Regions from separate parts of the Scandinavium tedordense genome, predicted to be linked through region 1. Evidence: predicted binding sites of a transcription regulator. Region 1 holds the regulator's gene; each other region holds the start of a gene.

The links. The regulator PurR, encoded in region 1, represses purine synthesis genes. The targets are predictions, from matches to a motif close to CANGCAAACGTTTGCNTG.
Region 2: MUU46_RS19100 (amino acid aminotransferase) is a predicted target of PurR. The motif match lies at 1,796-1,813, and genes of this name have one in related genera.
Region 3: guaD (guanine deaminase) is a predicted target of PurR. The motif match lies at 1,532-1,549, and genes of this name have one in related genera.

The regions. Positions count from the first base shown of each region.
Region 1 covers NZ_JALIGG010000056.1:74,862-78,143, forward strand. Annotated here, with positions in the region: gene MUU46_RS13510 (MFS transporter) at 1-583, opposite strand, end outside; gene cydH (cytochrome bd-I oxidase subunit CydH) at 755-844, opposite strand; gene purR (HTH-type transcriptional repressor PurR) at 1,137-2,162, shown strand; gene punR (DNA-binding transcriptional activator PunR) at 2,181-3,092, opposite strand; gene punC (purine nucleoside transporter PunC) at 3,200-3,282, shown strand, end outside.
Region 2 covers NZ_JALIGG010000057.1:662,207-665,488, forward strand. Annotated here, with positions in the region: gene MUU46_RS19095 (MBL fold metallo-hydrolase) at 1-460, shown strand, start outside; gene MUU46_RS19100 (amino acid aminotransferase) at 542-1,732, opposite strand; gene MUU46_RS19105 (porin) at 1,918-3,114, opposite strand.
Region 3 covers NZ_JALIGG010000058.1:650,996-654,277, reverse strand. Annotated here, with positions in the region: gene MUU46_RS22520 (GntR family transcriptional regulator) at 1-469, opposite strand, end outside; gene ydfG (bifunctional NADP-dependent 3-hydroxy acid dehydrogenase/3-hydroxypropionate dehydrogenase YdfG) at 565-1,314, opposite strand; gene guaD (guanine deaminase) at 1,713-3,041, shown strand; gene xdhA (xanthine dehydrogenase small subunit) at 3,038-3,282, shown strand, end outside.

The DNA of each region.
Region 1 (3,282 bases):
GCTCTTTTTTTACGTCCGGGCGTTCACCGCTGCTGCCCTTCGGTAACGAGAACCACAGGCTGACCATCGCCACCAGGCCAAGTCCGGCCGTCGCAAGGAACGACATTCGCCAGCCGATGGTTTCACCAAGCCAAGTGGCCGCCGGAACGCCGCCGATATTGGCAATCGTCAGCCCCATAAACATGGTCGCCACCGCGCTGGCTTGCTTGTGCTTAGGCACTACGCTTGCAGCCACAACCGAGCCGAGGCCGAAGAAAGCGCCATGATTAAGACTGGTGATAATGCGCGACAACAGCAGCGTAGTGTAATCCGGCGCGATAGCCGACAGCACATTGCCGAGCGTGAAAATTGCCATCAGGAAAATAAGCGCATTACGGCGCGCGCGATGTGAAAGCAGCAGCGTCATCAGCGGGGCACCGACCATCACGCCAATGGCATAGGCGCTGATCAGCATTCCGGCCGCGGGAATCGACACGTCCACACCTTTGGCGATGACAGGCAGCAGGCCCATTGGCGAAAACTCAGTGGTACCTATGCCAAATGCCCCAACAGCCAGTGCCAGCAGGGGGAAATTGATTTTCATGTAACGACTCCGGTAAGCCATCTCATTGAGACAGTGCGAAAGCAGAAGCCAAAAGCATGACATCAATCACAAAAAAACAAAAGTAAACAAAATGGCAAAAGTTTTTTGCGAATTTGATAACAATCAGGAAGGAAAATGAGAAGGAGGAAGAGAGCTCTCCCTCCGGATAAATCAGTGCAGTACAGCAGTCAGCGCGGCAGCAACGATCAGCGCCAAAGCGATAACGGTGGTCATCAGAGAGAGCTTCAGGTCGGTACTCATCAATTTTTCTCCTTTTAATCCCCACAACAAAAGTGAGCTTGCTCATTTTTGCACAAATATACGCAAAAATCTTCCAGGTTTTAGGCTCATAGCGATTTTTCTCTTTCCCTTTGCCTCAGAATCAGACAAAATTCCACGCTAATTTAAAAGCGTACCAGCCATTGACCCCCTCCCGTCGTCCTGTCTGTCTCCCGGCGTACTGCAATTCAGTTGAATTGTGTTAAGGGTGTGTAAAGGCAAACGTTTTCGTGTCGGTAATCAGGCGTAAGGAAAGGGTCTGGAGTGAGAACGAATGGCAACTATTAAAGATGTAGCGAAACGCGCAAACGTTTCCACTACAACTGTATCACATGTAATTAACAAGACGCGTTTCGTGGCAGAAGATACCCGTAACGCGGTATGGGCGGCCATTAAAGAGCTGCACTACTCCCCAAGCGCCGTGGCACGCAGCCTGAAGGTGAATCACACCAAAACAATCGGCCTGCTGGCAACCAGCAGTGAAGCTGCCTATTTTGCTGAAATCATTGAAGCCGTTGAGAAAAACTGCTTCGAGAAAGGCTATACCCTGATCTTGGGTAATGCCTGGAACAACCTTGAAAAACAGCGCGCCTATCTTTCAATGATGGCGCAAAAGCGCGTCGATGGCCTACTGGTGATGTGTTCCGAATACCCGCAGTCGGTGCTCGAGATGCTGGAAGAGTACCGTCACATCCCGATGGTGGTGATGGACTGGGGCGAATCTAAAGCTGATTTTACCGACTCGGTGAATGATAACGCTTTCCAGGGGGGCTATATTGCCGGACGCTATCTGGTCGAACGCGGTCATCGTGAAATCGGCGTCATTCCTGGCCCGATGGAGCGTAACACCGGCGCCGGACGTCTGGCGGGCTTCATGAAAGCCATGGAAGAAGCGCAAATCAACGTGCCTGAAAACTGGATTGTTCAGGGTGATTTTGAGCCGGAATCCGGCTATCGCGCCATGCAGCAAATTCTTGCACAACAGCCACGCCCAACCGCCGTGTTCTGCGGCGGTGACATTATGGCGATGGGTGCGTTGTGTGCCGCAGACGAAATGGGTCTGCGTGTTCCACAGGATATTTCAGTCATTGGTTACGATAACGTGCGCAACGCGCGCTTCTTTACCCCTGCCCTGACCACTATCCACCAGCCTAAGGATTCGCTGGGTGAAGCGGCCTTCGATATGCTGCTGGATCGCATCGTCAATAAGCGTGAAGAGTCGCAGTCTATTGAAGTGCATCCTCGCCTGATCGAGCGCCGCTCGGTGGCCGACGGCCCATTCCGCGACTACCGCCGTTAATGACCTCTCAGGAGCCGGTTATTCCGGCTCCTGTAACCACTCTTTATTCAACGTTTCACTGTCCCCCAAATACTCCAGCAGCCAGCTCAGCGCCGGTGACATGTCATTTTGTTGCCAGGTCAGGCAGCACGCTGCATCAGGGAACGGATTTTCCAGCTCCAGCGCCACCCATTCACCACTGTCGATATACGGACGGGCAAAATGCGTGGGCACCATTCCGGCACACAGACCAGCGGAAAGACAGGTCGCGGAAGATTCCCAGTCCGGCACCACAATCCGTTTTTGATTATCCAGCAACCAGGTGATACGTTTCGGCAGCGATCGCGAGGTATCTTCCCGTACCAGCGCCGGCCAGTTGCGCAACACATCATCGCTGAGCGGGCCGGGCATCTGCGCCAGCGGATGTTGACTCGACACCACGCAGTTCCAGCTCAGCATCCCCATATCACGAAATGCGTAACGCCCACCGACCGGGATCGCCTGTGTGGCGCCAATCGCCAGCTCTACACGCCCGTCGGATAACGCATCCCACACGCCGTTGAATACTTCCTGGAAAACGCACAGTTCGACATCCTTAAAGTGGCGATAGAAATCGACAATCATCTGCCGGGTACGTTCCGGGCGCACAATATTATCCACCGCGATGGCCAAATTGCCACGCCAGCCGTTGGCAATTTGCTGACACTGCTGGCGGGTGATCTGCATTTTTTTGATAACAGAGCGACCCTCTTTCAAAAACCAGGCACCTGCGGGGGTTAATTCTACGTCGCGATGGCGTCGTTCAAACAGCGGTACCGCCAGCCATTCTTCCAGCTGACGTACGGTATAGCTGATCGCAGAAGGCACACGGTGCAACTCCTGCGCGGCTGCGCTGAAGCTCCCGTTACGCGCTACGGCGTCCACGACTTCTAGAGAATATTCTGACCACATAGGCTGCCTGCAAAAAATTTGAACTCACCAGACAAATATTAGCGTTTCACAAGAGAAGTTGCACTCCCTACACTCTGCTGCCATCGACACCTGCAACGAGAAAGAAAATGAATAAGCAACCTGGGAAAGGATTTTTGTGCTGGCTGGCTGGCCTGAGCGTACTCGGTTTTCTGGCAACCGATATGTATCT
Region 2 (3,282 bases), on a different contig from region 1:
CGCCGCCGCGGAGCTGGCACAACATTACGGTGTGCCGGTTATTGGACCGGAAAAAGAAGATGAGTTCTGGCTTCAGGGGCTACCAGCGCAGAGCAAAATGTTCGGTCTTGAAGACTGTCTGCCGCTCTCGCCAGACCGCTGGTTAAATGAAGACGATACCGTCAGCGTGGGTAACGTCAGCCTCAAAGTATTGCATTGTCCGGGCCATACGCCGGGTCATATTGTCTTTTTCGACGCAGTTTCGCAGCTGCTGATTTCAGGCGACGTGATCTTTAAAGGTGGAGTAGGGCGCAGCGATTTCCCGCGTGGCGACCATGGGCAGCTTATTGATTCGATTAAGCGCAAATTGTTACCGCTCGGCGATGCCGTCAGCTTTATTCCGGGCCACGGCCCGATGTCAACGCTCGGTCATGAGCGTGTACATAATCCTTTCCTACAGGATGAGATGCCTGTCTGGTAAATATAAAAAGCCGCGTTTGCGGCTTTTTTAATGCTCAAAACAAATAAAAAAGGCCGCTTTCGCAACCTTTTTTGGTCTGAATTACAGTACGGCGACGATGGCTTCGCATAGTGGGGCCATATTGTCTGGCGTCATGCCCGCGACGTTGACACGTCCGGATGCCACCGCATAAACACCAAACTCTTCACGCAGACGCAGGACCTGTTCTTTGGTCAGGCCGCTGAATGAGAACATGCCGTTCTGCTTGGTGATGAAGCTGAAATCACGGTCCGCACCTTTCTCGGCGAGGGTGTTTACGAACAGCAGGCGCATACGCTGAATGCGCTGACGCATGTCGGTCAGCTCTTGCTCCCAGATGGCGCGCAGCGCGTCATTACTGAGGATCGTTGCCACGACGGCGGCACCGTGAGCTGGTGGGTTAGAGTAGTTGGCGCGGATAACCGCTTTCATCTGGCTGAATGCGCGATCGACCGTTTCTGCATCCGCAGAAACGAGCGTGCAGGCGCCCACGCGTTCGTTATAGAGGCCAAAGTTTTTCGAGAAGGAACTCGCAACCAGTAGCTCTTTATGAACGGCGGCAAAAGCGCGCAGGCCTTCAGCATCTTCTTCCAGACCACGAGCAAAGCCCTGGTAAGCGAAGTCAAACAGCGGCAGCCAGCCTTTCTCGACGGACATTTTTGCCAGCTGTTCCCACTGTTCCAGCGTCGGATCGATCCCGGTTGGGTTGTGGCAGCAGCCGTGGAACAAAACCACGTCGCCCGCCTGAGCTTGATTCAGGCTAAGAATCAGGCTGTCAAAATCCAGAGCGTGTTGATTCGCGTCGTAGTAGCTGTATTCGCAGACTTCCAGCCCGGCGGAATTAAATACGCCTTTGTGGTTCGGCCAGCTTGGGTTGCTGACCCACACGCGTTTTACGTCAGTGTTTTTAGCGAGAAAATCCGCGGCTACGCGCAGCGCGCCGGTTCCACCTGGGGTCTGCGCCGTACGTGCACGCTTGTCAGCCACAATCGCACTGCCTTTCCCGAACAGCAGCTCCTGCGTGCAGCGGCCAAATTCAGGAATACCGTCAATGCCGAGGTAGTTCTTGGTGGTTTCATTTTCCAGCAGATAAAGTTCCGCTTTTTTTACGCTGGTCAGAACCGGTGTTTTACCGGTCTCATCTTTGTAAACACCAATCCCGAGGTTGATTTTCCCCGGGCGGTCATCGGCACGAAACAGATCGGCCAGGCCCAGAATAGGGTCGGCAGGGGCAGCGGTTATGTTCTCAAACATGACGAGGTTCCATTGTGGTTACTGAAGGGAAATCCGCTCTCAGGTTAACGGGAGAATGACGAAAAGCCAACCGTTTGCGAGAAAAAGCGAGTGGCTTTTTAAAAGTCACTATTATTTACTGCCAGCCATAAAAAAAACAGGGCCGAAGCCCTGTTTCTTAAGCATATAACAAAGTGGCGTACTGATTAGAACTGGTAAACGATACCTACAGCTGCCTGGTCGTCGGTAGCCTGACCAGATGCTTTAGAGTAATCGTTGTCGTTCAGCAGGTTGAATTTGTATGCTGCGTAGACGTTCATGTTCTTGTTGAAGTAGTACCATGAACCCACTTCGATGTATTTAACCAGGTCAGCATCGCCGCCGGAGAAGCTTGCATCACCCTTGGTACGGGCCAGCAGGTCTTTACCTTTGGACTGTACGTAACCGATGGATGGACGCAGGCCGAAATCGAACTGGTACTGAACCACGGCTTCGATGTTCTGAGTTTTGTTCGCGAAGTTGTTGTCTGGCTCGCGAGTCATGTTGGTGGTTTCAGCATACATCACAGCAGCGTAGACGTTGTTCGCGTCGTATTTGAATGCAGTAGACCATGCTTCAGCGCGGTCGCCGCCAGCACTTGCGTTACCGTAAACGGTACCGTTAGGAGCGGTGAAGGTGGCTGGATTAACCTGGTCGTTGGTGCGGTCAGCAGATTCATAACCTGCAGCTACGCTGAAGCCGTCCAGGAATGCGTACTGCACGGAGGTGCTGACGCCGTCGCCGTTTGCTTTCGCGCCGTTACCACCCAGAGTTACGTTATTTGCGGTGCCGTTGTTTTCGTCATAGTCGACGGTAACTGGGCTGCTGCGTTCGTTTTTACCCTGATATTGCAGGGCGAAGCTCAGGCCATCAACCAGACCGAAGAAATCGGTATTACGGTAGGTCAGAAGGCCAGTAGAACGACCGTTCATGAAGTTGTCGGTAGCCGCCCAAGAATCGCCGCCCCACTCAACCAGCATATCGGTGTATGCCGCTACGTCGTAGATTGCGCCGTAGTTACGACCGTAGTCGATAGAACCTGCATCACCAAATTTCAGACCGGCGAATGCCAGACGGGTAGCAGTACCCTGAGAACCTTCGACGTTAGACGCATTCAGGTTGTATTCCCACTGGCCGTAACCGGTGATCTGATCGTTGATCTGAGTTTCGCCTTTGAAACCGATACGAGCATAGGTGGTGTCAGAACTGTCGGTGTCGCCGTTGGTGGTCCAGATGTGTTCACCCACTGCTTTACCGTAGAAATCCAGTTTGTTGGCATTTTTGTTATAGATTTCTGCTGCGTTTGCCGCACCAGCTGCCAACAGGGCAGGGATAACCACTGCCAGGATATTGCGCTTCATCATTATTTATTACCCTCATTGGTTTTTTTATGGACACTTTCCACTACCGCCAATAGTTTTCGTCAATAAATATTTACGGAACTATTGATGAGAGTTTGGTGTCTTTCTGTGTCTGACAGGCATATTTCCATTCATGACAACGTTTCGCTAGCCTGAAAGTGCTACAAATAT
Region 3 (3,282 bases), on a different contig from region 1:
CGATAGTGTCCCAGGCGAGCTGGCAGTCGGCAATCTGTGACAGTAGTTGGTGGAATTCATCGTCGAGCTGGAAGAAATCATTGTGCTGCTGGCGATCAATGGCAATCCGCTGCTGGTGCAGATTTTGCTCCAGCAGATAACACTGGGCGTCAGTAATCATTGCCGCCGCACGTCGCACCACCGCGCATTCGATGGCCTGGCGTACGAAGCAGCCGTTGCGCACCTGGGAAAGAGAGATTTTATTAACGTAGCTACCGCGCTGGGGGCGAATCTGAATCAGCCCGTTTTCGGCCAGCTTAATAAAGGCTTCACGCACCGGCTGGCGCGAAACGTCAAAGCGAACAGAAACCTCTTTCTCGGACAGCGGTGTACCCGGCGCTATCAGGCAGTGCACGATATCCCGGCGCAAAATACGGTAGATTTGCTGGTTCACGGGCTGTGTCGGATTGAGTTGCGATTCTGCGGCCATTGCTCTTTCTTAATTGCGGGGTAAGTGCGTTATTTTACGCTGAATATGACGCTACGCCCAGTCCGGCCTGCAGGCCGGGCTGGGCGTAGAATCGCTTAGCCTTGACGATGAATGCTCAGGCCAGCAAAAGACTGGCTGACGGGCATCATTTCAAGGGTATTGATGTTGACGTGTTTTGGCAGCGTTGCCACCCACCACACGGCTTCGGTCACGTCTTCCGCAGACAGCGCGCTGGTGTTTTCATAGGTTTTCTCTGCTTTCGCGTCGTCACCTTTAAAGCGCACGTTTGAGAACTCAGTGCCGCCCACCAGGCCCGGCTCAACATCAGTCACGCGAACGGCGGTGCCGTGCAGATCGGTGCGCAGGTTCAGGCTGAACTGGCGAACGAATGCCTTGGTCGCGCCGTAAACGTTGCCGCCCGCGTACGGCCAGCTCCCGGCGGTGGAACCGATGTTAATGATATGCCCGCAGTTGCGCTCAACCATGCCCGGCAGCACCGCGCGGGTCATATACACCAGTCCTTTGTTGTTGGTGTCGATCATGGTTTCCCAGTCATCCGCGTCGGCTTTATGTGCCGGCTCCATGCCCAGCGCCAGCCCGGCGTTATTGACCAGAATGTCGATATTGCGCCATTCAACGGGGAGGTTAGCCATCATATCTTCGATAGCTGCGCGGTTACGCACGTCGAGCTGCGCGGTCAGAATGCTGTCGCCCAGTTCTTCTTTCAGTTCCTGCAGACGCTCATGACGGCGTCCGGTGGCGATAACTTTATGGCCATTGGCAATGAAACGGCGGGTGATGCTCTCACCAAACCCGGCGGTCGCTCCGGTAACAAGTACAATCATTCTTCCTGTTCCTCAATGCGTTAACTGTTGCCATACCATACCACGCGTGGTCGGCCTTCGGGAACGGAACTTTGCAACCTGTTGTACCACTTTACAGCGCCTTCACCGTGCGCAAAAACGGTGCAACTGCTTCAGCGTTGTGCATCGTTTTACGCCGCTATTTTTGTTTTCATCAATGTTCAGCGGAATAGTTATGCAAGAAAAACGATTGCCAGAATAAGCAAACGGTTGCGGGCTGAATAATATTCAGTTTGTTGCGCAAACGAATGAATAATTAATAAGGTGTTGAAATTTCACGATAATCGTAAATTTAAAGCTGGCACTCTGTTTGCAATACTATTCTGACAATACACCTGCATAAATAACCCGGGCACAACCGGGATAAGAAGAGGTCAGAAATGGTCGACTATCGCTACGCGCTGCGCGGGCGCTTTTTTGATATTGCCGCAACGGCCGATAGCCCTGAGGAAATAGCCCGTCAGGCGCGCTACGTTGACGACGGCCTGATGTTCATCGCTGAAGGGCGCATCGCCGCGCTGATGAGCTGGGAAGAAGGGCAGTCATTGCTCAAACAACCGGACGACTGGGTCGATCTGCGCGGCAAGCTTATCGTGCCGGGTTTCGTCGATACTCATCTGCATTATCCGCAAACAGAAATGATCGGCGCGTTTGGTGAACAGTTGCTGGAATGGCTGACAACCTACACCTTCCCGGTGGAAAGCCAGTACGGCAACGCCGGGCACGCGGCAGAAATGTCAGCGTTCTTCCTCAACCAGCTGCTCTCGAACGGCACCACCACCGCGTTGGTGTTTGGCACCGTGCACCCGGAATCGGTCGACGCGCTGTTTGCCGCCGCCGCACAGCAAAATATGCGTCTCATCGCCGGGAAAGTAATGATGGACCGCAACGCGCCCGACTATTTAACCGAAACCGCCGAGCAGAGCTACCAGCAAACTCGTGAGCTAATCCTGCGTTGGCACAACCATCAGCGTCTCGGCTACGCCATCACCCCGCGTTTCGCGCCAACCTCGACGCCAGCACTGCTCGAAGCGGTGCAGCGGCTGCGCGAAGCGTTTCCGGACACCTGGCTGCACACCCATTTGAGCGAAAACCCGCAGGAAATTGCATGGGTGAAAAGCCTGTGGCCGGAACATGAAAACTATCTCGACGTCTACCATCACTACGGCCTGACCGGCAAACGCAGCGTCTTCGCGCATGCCATTCATTTACAGGATACGGAGTGGAATTGCCTGCACGACAGCGACTCAGCGGTGGCGTTCTGCCCGACCTCGAATCTGTTCCTCGGCAGCGGCCTGTTCCGTCTGCAAACCTGTTGGCAGAAAAAAGTCAAAATGGGTATCGGAACCGACGTTGGCGCCGGAACCACGTTCAACATGCTTCGCACGCTCGGTGAAGCCTACAAAATCGGTCAGTTGCAAAGCTACAAGCTGTGCGCCAGCGAAGCGTTTTATCACGCCACCCTTGGCGGCGCGCGGGCGCTGTGTCTCGATGAGCACATCGGCAATTTCAGTGTCGGTAAAGAGGCGGATTTTGTGGTGCTTGATCCGGCGGTTTCACCGCTTCAACAGCTGCGTAGCGCCCGCTGCAAGAATATTTACGAACTGCTGTTTATGCTGATGACCCTCGGCGATGACCGCAACATCGCCCAGACGTGGATCAATGGTGAATGTGCCTGGAGCCGTGATGGGCTGGAGGTGGCTGCATGACCCAATTTTTGCTCAATCAACAGCCAGTCACGCTTGAAAACGTCGACCCGAATCTGACCGTGCTGAACTGGCTGCGTAACGACCGGTTGCGCTGCGGCACTAAAGAAGGCTGCGCGTCGGGAGATTGTGGAGCCTGCACCGTGGTACTCGGCAGCGTGGACGACGGCAAAATTCGCTACCAGAGTGCTAACGCCTGTTTGTTATTAGTGGGGCAACTGCACGGGAAACAATTACTGACAGT